Regions from separate parts of the Streptomyces sp. NBC_00237 genome, predicted to be linked through region 2. Evidence: riboswitches for the same ligand, from Rfam matches in the RefSeq annotation. Region 2 holds a riboswitch; the other holds the start of a gene.
The links. Region 2 has a riboswitch for cyclic di-AMP ahead of OG897_RS04695 (transglycosylase family protein). Riboswitches for the same ligand answer to the same signal wherever they lie in the genome.

Region 1: linked by a shared signal. The riboswitch ahead of OG897_RS00065 (M23 family metallopeptidase) and the one ahead of OG897_RS04695 (transglycosylase family protein) in region 2 are both predicted to bind cyclic di-AMP.

Annotation. Positions count from the first base shown of each region.
Region 1 covers NZ_JAPEMT010000001.1:17,326-24,749, forward strand. The annotation lists gene OG897_RS00055 (PrsW family intramembrane metalloprotease) at 1-173, shown strand, start outside; gene OG897_RS00060 (aldo/keto reductase) at 184-1,137, opposite strand; gene OG897_RS00065 (M23 family metallopeptidase) at 1,216-2,283, opposite strand; cyclic di-AMP (ydaO/yuaA leader) riboswitch at 2,511-2,644, opposite strand; gene OG897_RS00070 (PP2C family protein-serine/threonine phosphatase) at 2,961-4,259, opposite strand; tRNA gene OG897_RS00075 (tRNA-Met) at 4,338-4,411, opposite strand; tRNA gene OG897_RS00080 (tRNA-Lys) at 4,516-4,589, opposite strand; gene OG897_RS00085 (DEAD/DEAH box helicase) at 4,841-7,318, opposite strand.
Region 2 covers NZ_JAPEMT010000001.1:1,074,856-1,082,279, reverse strand. The annotation lists gene OG897_RS04715 (Ppx/GppA phosphatase family protein) at 1-916, opposite strand, end outside; gene OG897_RS04710 (DUF501 domain-containing protein) at 913-1,455, opposite strand; gene OG897_RS04705 (septum formation initiator family protein) at 1,554-2,057, opposite strand; gene eno (phosphopyruvate hydratase) at 2,148-3,434, opposite strand; gene OG897_RS04695 (transglycosylase family protein) at 3,886-4,593, opposite strand; cyclic di-AMP (ydaO/yuaA leader) riboswitch at 4,596-4,793, opposite strand; gene OG897_RS04690 (transglycosylase family protein) at 5,058-6,509, opposite strand; gene OG897_RS04685 (transposase) at 6,716-7,198, opposite strand; gene OG897_RS04680 (zinc ribbon domain-containing protein) at 7,281-7,424, opposite strand, start outside.

The sequences.
Region 1 (7,424 bases), 1.1 Mb from region 2:
CCGCCGCCTTCCAGGCCCGCGAACGGGAACTGCTCCACCGCCTGTGGGAGCGCAAGCGGATCGCGGGCCCCGCCCTGGTGTACGCGGCGCAGGTCACCGGGCGAATACGGCTGCTCCCGCCGCCGTACCACCCGGCCTACGCCGCCACTTACAACCCGTACAAGACCTACTGAGGCCGTCCGGTCAGGCGGCGGCGACCGTCAGCCTGCTCAGCTCGGCGTCCGTCAGCTGGAGGTCCGCCACCGCGAGCAGCGCCGGGAGCTGCTCGACCGTGCGGGCGCTGGCGATCGGGGCGACCACGGTCGGGCGGGAGGCCAGCCAGGCCAGGGCCACGGACGCGACCTCGGTCTCGTGCGCGGCGGCCACCTCGTCCAGGGCGGCGAGGACCGCACGGCCGCGCTCGGTGGTCAGGTGCTTGGCCGCGCTCTCGGCGCGGGCGCTGTTCACCGCCTCGCCGTCGACGCGGTACTTGCCGGTCAGGAAGCCGGACGCGAGCGCGTAGTACGGGACGGCCGCCAGGCCCGCCTGCGAGGCGACCTCCTGGAGCTCGCCCTCGTACGTGTCGCGGGAGACGAGGTTGTAGTGCGGCTGGAGCGCCGTGTACTTCGCGAGGCCCTCGCGCTCGGCGAAGTCCAGCGACTCCCGCAGCCGGTCGGGCGCGATGTTGGAGGCGGCCACCGCGCGCACCTTGCCGTCCCGTACGAGCTGGTCGAGAGCGGCGACGATCTCCTCGACGGGCACGGTCGGGTCGTCGTAGTGCGTGTAGTAGAGGTCGATGTGGTCGGTGCCCAGGCGGCGCAACGATTCCTCGGCGGCGGCCTTGACGGTGACCGCGCTCAGGCCCTTGTACGAGGGGTGCGCGCCGCCCTTCGTGGCGACGACGACGTCGTCCCGGTTGCCCCGGGCGGCCAGCCACTCGCCGAGGAGGCGCTCGGACTCGCCACCCTCGTTGCCCGGCGCCCAGGCCGAGTAGACGTCGGCGGTGTCGATGAAGTTGCCGCCGCCGGCGGTGTACGCGTCGAGGACGGCGAAGGACTGGTCACGGTCGGCGGTCCAGCCGAAGACGTTGCCGCCGAGGGCGAGCGGGAACACGTCGAGACCGGAGTTGCCCAGCGGGCGAAGAGGGGAGGAAGTCATGTCGTACGACAACCCCCGCGCCCGCCGGGCCTATTCCGTGCACGAGCCACGGATGGGTGGCCCGACGGGTGGGACGGCTCAGACGGTCAGGCCCTTGCCGCGCAGCCAGGCCGCCGGGTCGATGCCGTCGCCGCCGGGCGTGTGCACCTCAAGGTGCAGGTGCACGCCGGAGACGTTGCCGGTGGCGCCCATGTTGCCGATGACCTGGCCCGTGGTGACCTGCTGGCCCGCCGAGACGTTCATCTGCGAGAGGTGGGCGTACCAGACCTCGGTGCCATCCTGGAGTTCCAGCACGATCCGGTAGCCGTACGGCCCCGACCAGCCCGCCGACTTGACGGTCGCGCCGTGCACGGCCTTGAGCGGGGTGCCCGCCTGGCCCGCGAAGTCGAGGCCGGTGTGCTGCCCGGAGGACCACATCGAACCGGCCTGCCCGTAGGTGGCGGTGAGGGTGTACGAGGAGACGGGCAGCGAGAAGCTGGCGGCGAGCTTGGCGAGACGCTCGGCCTCCGCCTTGGCCTCGGCTGCGGCCTTCTCCCTGGCCTCCTTCGCCGCCTGCTCCTTCTCGGCCTGCTCCGCCTTGGCGTCGGCCGCCTTCTGGGCCTTCTTCGCCTCGGCGGCGGCGTCCTTCACGGCCTGCTCGCGGGCCTCCTGCCGGACGGCCTCGTCGGCGGCGGCGCGCTGCTGGTCGGCCTGCTGGAGGATGCGGGCGCGCAGGCTCTCACCGGCGCCGGTGGACTGGCCCCCGGCAGAGGCGTGAGTGGCGGCGGCCGGAGCCGCGGCGACGGCGACGCCCGCGTCCGCTGTGTCATCGTCATCGGCGTCCGTGTCCGCATCCCCGACCAGCGCGCCCACGCCCGGCAGGGACGTGGCGTCCGGCAGCGAGTCGGCGAGCGAGTCGAGGGACTCGGTGATCTGGTCCGGCAGCGATATCGACACGGCGGGCTTGTCCTGCGCCGTGGCGATGCCGCCCGCACCGACGGCGGCGATGACGCCGACGCCCAGGACCGTGGAGCTGCGGGCGAGGGAGCCGCGCTGCTTGGCGACCCGGTGCTTGCCGCGTACGGGGGCGAGGGTGTCGGCGGTGGGGTTCCACTCCTCGGCGGAGGCCGCGGGAGCCGCGGAGCCGTCCGGAGCGTCGAATTCCACGAAGCCCTCGAAGCCTCCGCGAGGCTGCTGCGGGATCTGGGACGCCTGGGGTGAGTGCGGATCCTGCGGTGCATGCGTGACCTGCGGCGCCAGGACGGCGGTGTCCCCGATGCCGGGTCCCGCCTCGTGGTCGTCGTTCGGAACGCCGTACGCCTGGTAGGAGAACCCAGGGGCCGAGAAAGCGGGGGCTGCGGAGGCAGACCTGTTGGACGCCACGGGGGCGCGCTCCTTTCCTTCCTTCTCGCCTACCGGGTTAGCTGACGGGTTCGGAGCAGGAAGGTCTCCTACGGGCCAAATTCAGCCCGATTCACCCCAAATGGTGGTTCCCCGGTTTCCTCACGGAATTCGGCGCACGCGCGCGGCGCCGCCTCTGACGACGGCTGGGACGACCGCACTGCGTTATCGAACGTTAATAGACACACAAGTGGAATTCCAAGCTGTCCCTCTTGATCGTTAACGCTGCGCACGCACCCATGGCCATGACATTCAGGGCGATATGACAACGAATCAGGGCGGAAGCACGGCTCTCCAACCACCCCTTCCGCCCCACCCTTCCCACCCTCGCAAACCCTCCACAACTGATAGATCGTCAATTGTTATGTGAAGAGATCCCTGTCGCGCACACCCCGTGACGGACCGTGCACACCGGTGTGATCCCCCGCCGCGCCGCCCTCCTCCTACGGCCGCTTGACGATCTCCACCGTCCGCCGCCGCCCCGGCTGCCCCACCCCCGGCCGCCCCACCGCGAGCAGCGCCATGTCGTCGGTCTGCTTGCCGCCCGTGTGCACGCGCACATCACTGGTCAGCGCGTCCAGTACGGCCTCGGGCCCGGGAAAGAGCGAGCGCCGCAGCCGCACCGCCGGGTCGTAGAAGACGCCCGCCTGGTCCCGCGCCTCGGAGAGGCCGTCGGTGTAGAACACCAGCGTCGACCCCGGCGGATACGTGAACTCCCGCGCCCGGTCCGGCCAGTCCCCCAGGTCCCCCATCCCCAGCGGCAGCGCGAACTCCTCCGGCTCCAGTACGTCCAGCTCGCCGTCCGCGTACAACAGCAGCGGCTCCGGATGCCCCCGGTTCACCAGCCGTACGACGCCCTCGCCGCGCGGGATCTCCGCGAGCACCGCCGTCGTGAACCCCTCCAGCGCGTCCAGCCCGTCCCGCCGGGTGCCCTCCCGCTCCAGCGCCCGCTCCAGCCGCTGCGCGACGCCCTCCAGGCTGCCCTCCGTCTCGGCCGCCTCCCGGAACGCACCGACCACCACCGCCACCGCCTCGACGGCCTCAAGCCCCTTGCCCCGTACGTCCCCGACCACCAGCCGGACCCCGTACGGCGTGTCCTGCACCGCGAAGAGGTCGCCCCCGATGAACGCGTCGGCCTCGGCGGCCTCGTACCGCGCGGCGATCTCCAGGCCGCCGATCCGGTCCGACGGCGTCGGCACCACGGCCCGCTGCGCCGCCTCCGCGATGACCCGCACCGAGGCGAGCTGGCGGCCACTGCGCCGGACGACCCGGTTGATCAGGATCGCGAGCACGGACACGGTCAGCACGGTGACCAGCTCGGTCACGGCCACCACGGTCGTCATCTCGTCGTCGGCGACCCGCAGCCCGAGGACCGCCAGGATCGAGGCGACGGCGGTCAGCCCGGTGTTGGCCAGCGAGAAGAACGGGGCAGCGACCAACGGGGCCGCCGCGAAGAGCGGGGAGGAGGTGAAGTCGTCCGGCGTCAGCGCGTCGAAGAAGATGCCGCCGACGATCATCAGCGCGGGCAGCGCCCGTACGAACCGCCGCGTCTTGCGCCCGCTCTCCTGCGGAACCCCGCTCCTGCCGTCCCCGGGCCCGCCGCTCGCGTCGCCCCCATGTCCGTCGCGCCCGTACCCCGCCACCGTCAGCTCTCCTGCCCAGGTCCGCACCGGGTGCGGACGGTACCGCTCCCCACCCAGGCTGGCCGGAGCCGCGCCGTACGGCGAATCGACGTCCGCCATGTGGGGGACGGAGCACGTACGCACGGGAACGCCGAAGGCCCGGAACTCAAGGAGTTCCGGGCCTTCGGTGCTATCCAGTAGCGGGGACAGGATTTGAACCTGCGACCTCTGGGTTATGAGCCCAGCGAGCTACCGAGCTGCTCCACCCCGCGTCGGTAAACACAACCCTACGCCATCCGAAGGACCCCTCGCGACCACCTTGCCGCCCGGGACACAGCGATGCCCCCTCTCCCGGGACGGGAAAGGGGGCTTCCGGTAGGCCGCGTGGGACTCGAACCCACAACCAACAGATTAAAAGTCTGCTGCTCTGACCAATTGAGCTAGCGGCCCGCGCGCCCCAGCATAACCGCACGGTGCCGCCGTCCTCACGGCCTTGTCCCTGATGGCCGGGAGCGACCGGGCCAGAAAGACCGGCGTACGGCCCTGCCGGCCCGTCTCGAAAGCCTCGCGGGCACCGGCGGTGCCGGTGCCACCGGTCACCACGCACTGATGTTCCCCACCCAAGTCGCCGGTGCAGAAGAAAAGGGCCCGCTCGGGAAGAGCGGGCCCTTTTCAGGGGGTTACTGCGCGTTCAGGCCGACTCAGCCGTTGCGCTTCCAGCGCGGCTTCTCGTCGCGGCGGCCGAAGGAGCCGGTGCCGGTGCCGGTGGAGCTGCTGCCACGGTGGTCGCCGCCACGGAAGCCGCCGCCGGAGGACGGACGGTCGCCGCCACGGAAGCCGCCCGAGGGGCGCTCGTCACGACGGTCGCGGTTGAACGGACGGTCGCTGCCGCCGGAGCGGAAGCCGCCACCGGTCGACGGGCGGTCACCACGGTCGTCGCGGCGGAAGCCGCCACCGGTGGGACGGTCGTCGCGACGGAAGCCGCCACGGTCGCCACCCCGGTCGTCACGACGGTCGTTTCCCCGGTAGCCGGTGGCCGCCGGGCGGTCGCTGCCGCTGCGCTCGCCGCCGCGGAAACCACCGGACGGACGGTCGTCGCGACGGAAGCCGCCACGGTCGCCACCCCGGTCGTCACGACGGTCGCCGCCACGGAAGCCACCACCGGTGGGACGGTCGCCACGGTCGTCGCGACGGAAGCCGCCGGACGCGGGGCGGTCACCACGGTCGTTGCCACGGAAGCCACCGGACGGACGGTCGTCGCGACGGAAGCCGCCACGGTCGCCACCCCGGTCGTCACGACGGTCGCCGCCACGGTCGTTGCCACGGAACCCGCCGCGGTCGCCGCCACGGTCGTTGTTGCCCCGGTAGCCACCACGGTCGTTGTCACGACGCTCGAAGTTGCCACGGTCGTCGCGGCGCTGACGCGCCTCCTCCGCCGCCTTCGCGGCAGCGGCGGCCTCGGCCTGAGCCTCTTCCTGGGCCTCGGCCTCAGCGGCGGCGGCGGCCTCGGCGACAGCGGTCTCCGGGTCCTCGCCACGCTCACGGGCGGCACGGGCGACCAGACGGTCGGCCTCCTCGCGCAGCTCGGTCGCCCGGCGCTGCACGCGCTCCAGCTCCTTGGTGAGCTCCTTGGCCTCGCGCTCCGCCTGCTTGGCGGAGTTCGTGGCGGAGTCCGCCTGGACCTCGGTCAGCGAACGGGCGCCGGTGATCTCGGCGACCTCCGGGTCGAACGCGCCCGAACCGCCGACGATGTGGCGCGAGGCGTCGACGCCCGCGTCCTCCATCAGCCGGAAGATCTGGCGGCGCTGGTGCGGCAGCGAGAGCGAGACGACGACGCCGGACTTGCCCGCGCGGGCCGTACGGCCGGAACGGTGCAGGTAGTCCTTGTGGTCACCGGCCGGGTCCACGTTCAGGACCAGGTCGATGCCGTCGACGTGGATGCCGCGCGCGGCGACGTCGGTGGCGACCAGGGCGTTGACGTAGCCCTTCTTGAAGTCCTCCAGGACGCGCGTACGGGCGCCCTGGGTCATGCCGCCGTGCAGGGCGTCGGCCTTGACGCCCGAGTCCTGGAGCTGCTCGGCGATACGGTCGGCGCCCAGCTGCGTACGGACGAAGATGATCGTGCGGCCCTTGCGGGCGGCGATGGCGGCCGTGACCGGCGCCTTGTCCTTCGGCTTCACGACGAGGACGTGGTGCGTCATGGTCGAGACGTTGCCCTGCGCGCTGTCGACCTCGTGCGTGACGGGGTTGGACAGGTAGCGCTTGACCAGCGTGCCGATCTCGTTCTCCATGGTGGCGGAGAAGAGCATGCGCTGGCCGCCGCCGGGGATCTGGTCGAGCAGCTCGGTGACCTCGGGCAGGAAGCCCAGGTCCGACATCTGGTCGGCCTCGTCGAGAACGGCGATCTGCACGTTCTCCAGCGAGCAGGCGCCTCGGTTGATGATGTCGCGCAGACGGCCCGGGGTGGCGACGAGGACGTCGACGCCGCGCTCCAGGGCGTAGATCTGGTTGCCCATCGACGTACCGCCGCAGACGACCTTCATCTTCAGGCCGAGCACGTCGCCGTACGGCTGGAGGGCGTCCGCGACCTGCATCGCGAGCTCACGCGTCGGAGTCAGGATGATCGCGCGGGGCTTCTTCTTCTCGGTGCTGCCGCCGGCCAGCTGGGCCAGGGTCGGCAGACCGAAGGAGAGGGTCTTGCCGGAGCCGGTACGGCCACGGCCGAGGATGTCCTTGCCGGCCAGGGCGTCCGGGATGGTCGCGGCCTGGATCGGGAAGGGCGCGGTGACGCCGTTCTGGGCGAGCTTGCGGACGATGCCCTCGGGCAGGCCCAGGTCGGCGAAGGAGATGCCGGGCTCGGCGTCGTCCTCGTCGGCGGACGCGTCGTCCTCGACCTGGTCGGCCTCGGCGGCGGGGGCCTCGTCGGCCTCGATGACGGCCTCGGCCTCAGCGGCCTCGACGATCTCGGTGGCGGCCTCGACGACCTCGGCGGCCTCGATGGTGTCCACCGAGGGGACCTCGACGGTCTCCACGACCGCGTCGGTCACGGCGTCCTCGACGGACTGGACCGCCGTCTCGACCGTCTCGGTGGTGGGGGTGTCGACCGTCTCGACAGCCTCGGTGACGACGATCGCGTCGTCAGCGGGCATGGCGGTGCGGTCAGAACTGGAAACAGACATGCGGATGCGAAACCTCTCGGAGTCTCGGCACGCGCCCAAACTCCGTGAATCGCAAGTGAAACCGCCTCTATGCGGTCAGCCACGGCAAGGGAGAGTACGCGCCACA
Region 2 (7,424 bases):
CGATGCTCCAGCCGATCCCGTCCAGGATGTCGTGCTCCGAGACCACCACTTCCGAGGCTTGGACGCGCTCCATCAGGGCCAGCAGGATCAGGGCCCCGGAGACGATGACGTCGACCCGGCCGGGGTGCATCGCGGGGATCGCGGCCTTCTCGTCGTGGGTCGCGGCGATCAGCGACCGAGTGATCTCCCGGACCTTCTCGTACGGGATGCGCGCGTGGTGGATCGCCTCGGAGTCGTACTCCTCCAGACCCAGCGCGATGGCCGCGATCGTGGTCACCGATCCGGCGAGGCCGACGAGCGTGCGCGGCCCGCCGGTGAGCGGAACGGTCTCGGCGGCCAGGTCCAGGGCCTTCGAGACGTCCGCGCGGATCGCGGCGACCTGCTCGGCCGTGGCGGGCGACGAGGGCTGGTGCCGCTCGGTCAGGCGTACGCAGCCGATGTCGACGGAGCGGGCCGCCTCGACGCTCTCCCGCCCGACCACGAGCTCCGTGGAGCCGCCGCCGATGTCCACGACGAGATAGTCCTCCGCGCGTCCGGCCAGCTCCTTGGTGGCCCCGGTGAAGGAGAACGCGGCCTCCTGGTCGCCGGAGATCACCTCGGGCTCGACGCCCAGGATGTCCAGGACCCCGGAGACGAAGTCCGCGCGGTTCTCGGCGTCCCGGGAGGCGGAGGTGGCGACGAAGCGGATCTTCTCCGCGCCGTGCGCCTTGATGATCTCCGCGTACTCGCGGCAGGCCGCGAAGGTCCGCTCCAGGGCCTCGGGGGCGAGTCGTCCCGTACGGTCCACGCCCTGGCCGAGCCGGACGATGGTCATCCGGCGGTCCAGGTCGACCAGCTCGCCCGTGGCGGGGTCCGCGTCGGCGACGAGCAGGCGGATGGAGTTCGTACCGCAGTCGACGGCGGCGACCCGGGTCACTGGGCGGTCTCCTCGGCCTGGTCGGTGCAGGGGGTCACGCAGGGGCCCTTGGCCCACCACTCGGGGAGGACGGCCAGGGCCTCGTCACCGAAGGGGTTCACGCCGGGGCCCGCGACCAGCGAGTGGCCGACCAGCACGTGCAGACACTTCACCCGGTCGGGCATCCCGCCCGCGCTGGGGAAGCCCACCAGCTCCTCGATCTCGTCGCGCCGCTTGAGGTAGTCCTCATGCGCGGCCCGGTACTGGTCGGCCAGCTCCGGGTCGGTGGCGAGGCGCGCCTGCATCTCCTTCATGAGGCCCGAGCCCTCCAGGGTGCCGATGGCGCCCGTGGCCCGGGGGCAGGTCATGTAGTAGAGCGTGGGGAACGGCGTGCCGTCCTCCAGGCGCGGGGCCGTCTCGACCACGTCCGGGTTGCCGCAGGGGCACCGGTGCGCGATCGCGCGCAGTCCGCGCGGCGGGCGGCCCAGCTGGAGCTTGAACGCCTCGATGTCCCGGTCGGTGGGCTCGGTGCGCGGCGTGATCGGGGGCGGGGTCTGCATGCGTGCCTTCTGTCGGTCTGTGCTGGCTGTTCAGTCTGCGCTGGCTGTGCTGGCTGTGCTGGCTGTGCTGGCTGTTCAGATGAGGGTCTGCTCGGGGTCTACGGTTCGCGGCGGTCGGCTTCGTCGACGCCGCCCCAGACGTTGGAGTACCAGGGCCGGTCGGCGGCCTCGTCCCCCTCCGGACGCTGCCCGGCGCCCGGCGCCTTCGGGTCGTACATGGTGAAGCCGGTCTCGCCGGGCTTGACGTAGTGCAGGTGCTCGCGGGAGAGCCGCACGATGTACGCGTCGTCCTGGAGGCGTGCCTTGGCGTCGCGGAGCTGCTCGACGCGCCGCTCGGCCTCGTTCCTGGCCTGCTCCTGGTCGGCGATCTCGGTGGCCTGCGAGAAGTAGCTCCGTATCGGATACGCGAGAGCCACCACCAGCGTGCACACCACGAGCACCAGCAGGGCGGCCCGGCCGGTGAGCCGGGAGCGGCGGGCCTGGCGGCGGGTCTGGGAACGGTAGACGCGGGCTGCGGTCTGCTCGCCGAGCAGGCGCAGCCTGGTCGTGGTGGAGAACCGGTCGCGGTTGCCCTTCGAGCCCTTCGAGCCCTTCCCGGCCATCCCGATGTCCTCCCCGTTACGCGCCGACGTCCCCGCACACGGTACGGGACCGGGTACGGGGACGTACGGAAGCTGGGGCCCTAGTAGCCCTTAGCCCTTGAAGCGGGGGAACGCCGAGCGACCGGCGTACACCGCGGCGTCGTCGAGGATCTCCTCGATGCGCAGCAGCTGGTTGTACTTGGCGACGCGGTCCGAGCGGGCCGGGGCGCCGGTCTTGATCTGACCGCAGTTCACGGCGACGGCGAGGTCGGCGATGGTGACGTCCTCGGTCTCGCCGGAACGGTGGCTCATCATGCACTTGAAGCCGTTGCGCTGGGCGAGCTCGACGGCGTCGAGGGTCTCGGTCAGCGAACCGATCTGGTTGACCTTGACCAGGAGGGCGTTCGCGGAGCCCTCCTCGATGCCTCGGGCCAGACGCTCCGGGTTGGTGACGAAGAGGTCGTCGCCGACGATCTGGACCTTGGAGCCCAGACGGTCGGTGAGGGTCTTCCAGCCGGCCCAGTCGTCCTCGTACAGCGGGTCCTCGATGGAGACCATCGGGTACGCGGAGACGAGCTCCTCGTAGTACTCGGTCATCTCGGCGGCCGAGCGGGACTTGCCCTCGAACTCGTACGTGCCGTCCTTGTAGAACTCGGACGCGGCGACGTCGAGCGCGAGCGCGATCTGCTCGCCGGGGATGTAACCGGCCTGCTTGATGGCCTCGACGATGAGGTCGAGCGCGGCGCGGTTGGACTCCAGGTTCGGGGCGAAGCCGCCCTCGTCGCCCAGGCCGGTGGACAGGCCCTTGGTCTTCAGCACCTTCTTGAGGGTGTGGTAGACCTCGGCGCCCCAGCGGAGGGCCTCGGAGAAGGACTCCGCGCCGATCGGGGCGATCATGAACTCCTGGATGTCGACGTTGGAGTCGGCGTGCGACCCACCGTTGAGGATGTTCATCATCGGGACGGGCAGCAGGTGCGCGTTCGGACCGCCGAGGTAGCGGAACAGCGGCAGGTCGCTGGCCTCGGAGGCGGCGTGCGCGACGGCGAGGGAGACGCCCAGGATGGCGTTGGCGCCGAGCGAGCCCTTGTTCTCGGTGGCGTCGAGGTCGAACATCGCCTGGTCGATCAGGCGCTGCTCGGTCGCGTCGTAGCCGACGAGCTCCGGGCCGATCTGCTCGATGACGGCGAGGACGGCCTTCTCGACACCCTTGCCCATGTAGCGGTTGGGGTCACCGTCACGAAGCTCGATGGCTTCGAAGGCACCGGTGGAGGCACCGGACGGAACAGCAGCACGACCCGTGCTGCCGTCGTCGAGGCCGACCTCGACCTCGACCGTGGGGTTGCCTCGGGAGTCCAGGATTTCCCGGGCTACGACGACGTCGATGGACGGCACGAGCATCTCCTTATGGGATGTGACGCAAAGGGGCGGGCCCCTGAAGGGGCACACGGCGCAGGGTCGCTTTCGGCCTTGCGTCAAGAGCCTAACCGGCTCCGGGGCAACAGCCAGCCGATCGACCGCACGCTGGGACGAAAAGATGCCCGAATGCCTGTAATACAGGACGAAGGGCCCTGTCGGCATCACCGTGCGTTACGGATCTGTTCATCCCCGAGTACGGCCCGTATGCACGCCTGAGTGCGGTCGCGCACGGGTGAGCCCTGCCGTACGCCCTTGTTACGGAGAAGACCCCGGCCGGGCGCGTTCGGGGGGAAGTCGCGCCCGGCCGGGGCCGGGGTGCGGAGGCGGCGGGGGTGAGCCGCCGCCTCCGCGGTGCGGGAACCGGGCGGGGGTGGGCCGCCGGGGTTCCCGCGGGGCGGGGACGGACGGGGGTGGGCCGTCGGTCCCCGCTGGGTCAGCGAAGGTGGAGCTGCTGACCCGGGAAGATGAGGTCGGCGTCGGAGACGACGTCCTCATTCAGGTCCGCGATGTGCTGCCAGCCGCCCTTGACGTGGTGGGACGCGGCGATCATCGAGAGGGTGTCGCCGGCCTTGACCTGGTACTCGCCGTCGCCCTTCTTGATCGGGCCGCCGGCCTTGGACTCGACCTTGGGCACCGAGCGGGTCTCGCTGCGGGACGCGGCCGGGGCCTGGCGCTTCTTCTCGGTCTTCTGGGCCTTCGGAGCCTTCGGGGCGGACTTCTGCGAGCCCGAACCGGAACCGGTGCTGACGCCCGGGTCCACGCCGTCGTTGCTCAGGTTGCCCGCACCGGCACAGGCCCAGGCGCCGGGGCCCTGGATCTTGAGCAGGCGCTCGGCGGTGGCTATCTGCTGGCCCTTGGTGGCCTGGTCGGCACGCGGGGCGTACTGGGTGCCACCGGCGGCGGCCCACGAGGAGTTCGTGAACTGGAGGCCGCCGTAGTAGCCGTTGCCCGTGTTGATGGACCAGTTACCGCCGGACTCGCACTGGGCGACGGCGTCCCAGGTGTCGACGGAGGCGGCGGAGGCCGAGGTGGCCCCGATCAGCGGAGCGGCGACCGCGACACCGGTGACGCTCGCCAGGGTGGCGACACGGGTGGCCTTGGACGGACGGCGGTGCTTGCCCTTGCTGCTGAAAAGCGACATGGATATTCCCTCACCGACGCCTTCGAGGTGAGCTGTCGGGTTCGGGCTGTGAGTTCGCCCGGCCACCGGTCCGGATCCGCCGCACTGCTGCGGCCTTCCGTTTCGGCGGCTTCACCCCAAGCCGTTCTCGCACGTCTCTCAACGTCCGGGCCCGGCACTTACCTTGGGTCCCCCGCTCCTGCCTACGGCGCTTTCGCGACGACTGCTGCCGAGGCCCGCCGGCAGGATTCGGCGTGCGGGCTCCGGTGCTCACCGGTGGCGAGCGAGGACGACCGTAATCACAGGAGTCCCCGATGTTCAAAGAGGCACATCAGGGACATCCGCCCCCTACTTGCCCCCTCATCACTCCTGTTTACGCAGGTCAGAGGGGGCGCAGGGGGAGATCACAGGGAGGACACGCCAGTTGGAGCGAAGAGACTCATGTCTCACTTGCGCAGAAGTGGACATAACCCCCTTAACTGCCCCTACTTTTCGGCCTTCTCCGCCTTCTCGGCGACCTGACCGTCCTTCAGCTCCAGGTGCTGACCAGGCTTGATGAGGTCCGGATCGGTGCCGAGGGAGTCCCTGTTCGCCTCGTAGAGGGCGGACCAGCCGCCGGGGACCTTCGTCTCGTCCGCGATGTGCCAGAGGCTGTCACCGGGCCGCACGGTGTACGTGCCGGACTCGGGCGCCTCGACCGTGCCTCGGCCCTCGCTCGCGCCCTTGTCCTCGCCCTTGCCGCCGCCGTCCCGCGAGGCGTGCCTGCCGCCCTCGCGGTCGCCCTCGTCGGCCGCGTCGCCCGCCTCGCGCTCACTGCCGGACGCGGGCGAATCGCCCGGTGCCGGAAGGGAGTTCTCGGGGGCGGGAGTGCCTCGGTGCTTGCCGCCGCCGGAAGTGGCCGGACCGGAAGAGGCGGAGGCGTCGGGAGTGTCCGGGGTCCCGGTGCCGGGAGTCGCGGTGGCGTCGGGAGTGGCGTGCGTACCGGAATCGGTGGCGCCCGGGGCGGGCCGCTCACCGGTCGGACCGGTGCTGGGCGAGACGCTGGAGCCGGGGGCGGGCTCGACGGGGGCCCACGGGGCGACGGCGGGCCCGCTGGGGGCGGCGATGGCCCACGGGGCGGCGTAGGGGCCGCCGGGGAAGGCCCACGGACCGTTGGAGGGGGTGCCCGCTCCGGCGTCCGGGGTCGCACTCGGGCCGGTGCTGGGGGTCGTACTCGGGCCGGTGCTCGGCGTCGCACTCGGGCCGGTGCTCGGCGTCGTGCTCGGGCCGGCTCCCGGACCGGAACTCTGACCGGCGCTCGGGGTCGCGTCCGGACCGGTGCTCGGGTCCGTCGTGGGAGCGGTGCTCGGGTCCTCGGTGGGAGCCGTGCTCGGGTCCGTGGCGGAATCGGTGCCCGGGGTCTCGTGCGTGGGCCGCACGTCGGGGTCGTCCGGCTTCACGGAACCCGACCCGGGCTGGGGAGGCGTACGGGAATCGACGCCCGCGTCCAGGCCCGCGTCCGAGCCGGGATCGGCGGCGTCCACCCCGCCCCGGCCCGAAGCGGAACCGGAACCGGAACCGCCGCCCGGGGCCAGACCGGATATGACGGCACAGCTCGGCCATGCCTGCGGGCCCTCGGCCTTGAACGCCTTCTCGGCGACCTCGATCTGCTGGGCACGGCTGGCGAGGTCGGCGCGCGGGGCGTACGCACGGCCGCCGTACCGGTCCCACTTCTCCTGCGAGAACTGGAGCCCGCCGTAGTACCCGTTGCCCAGGTCGGCACTCCACATGCCGCCGCTCTCGCACTCGGCGACGCGGTCCCAGGTGCCTGCTTCGGCCGCACCGGCGCTGGTCGCACCGAGGAGCGGAATCGCGAGTGCGGACCCGGTGACCCCTGCCGCGACGACGATTGCGGGAGCCTGACGCGGGCGGCGGTGTTTACCGTTCCCGGAACGCATGCGGTTGCCTTTCGCTGACGGTGACTCGGCTTCTGGCGAAACAGCTGAGTCGCCCGTGAACGTAGCCCTAGTCGAACACCCGTCACAAGTCGATGCAGCGGAGATCACGCAAAGGTCACATTGCTGATGGCCTGTCAGATTTGTTGCCCTCCGGCCCTGTCCGCACGCCCCCCGCCGCGCCTGCGGGCCGCGCACGGAGCGTCCCATCAGGCAACTTCAAGCACCCTCGCCCCGGTGCGGCGTCGCACCGTGACGATGAGCGGAGGAAGCGTCGGGCGCCGATGTACCGGAACGCCCCGGGTGCTCGCTTGCAGCGTGTTCATGACCTCGGGCCACAACCCCGCCTGCCACCACTTCAACTGACGTGTACGCATGGGGTCGACGACTCCCCAGGTGAGGGGCATGTCTTTCCAGCCCAGGCCGTACCGGAGCCTGTGCAGCATGCCGCAGAACTGCTGACGGATGTCGTACTTGCTGGTGAAGTGCTTCTTCGACAGGTACGGGCGCAGCACTTCCAGCACGGCCTGCCACTCGGCGTCCGTCGGGTCCGGGGGAACCAGCGTTCCGGTCTCCCCGTGCCATTCGGCGACCTCACACTTGGCCCCGGGCTTGAGCTGCCTCTCCCTCACGCCGACGAGCACCTCGATGTCGAACATGTCGAAGAACTCCTTGCGCTCCTCCAACGACATGGCGGCGAGGCCCTCCTCTTCCGTTCCCGACGAAGCCGTCGAAGGTGCGGGACCGGCGCTCGTGGGCCGCGTAAGTCTCCAGCTAGTGCTCGGCATGACTCTTCTGCTCGCGGAAACCCTCCAGTTCGCCCTGCAGCTGCTTCACCGCTGCCTGGAGGATCAGGGGTTCGACACCGGCCCTGAGGTACTCGGGCACCTTCCTGTTGATGAGATCTTCCTGCGCGGC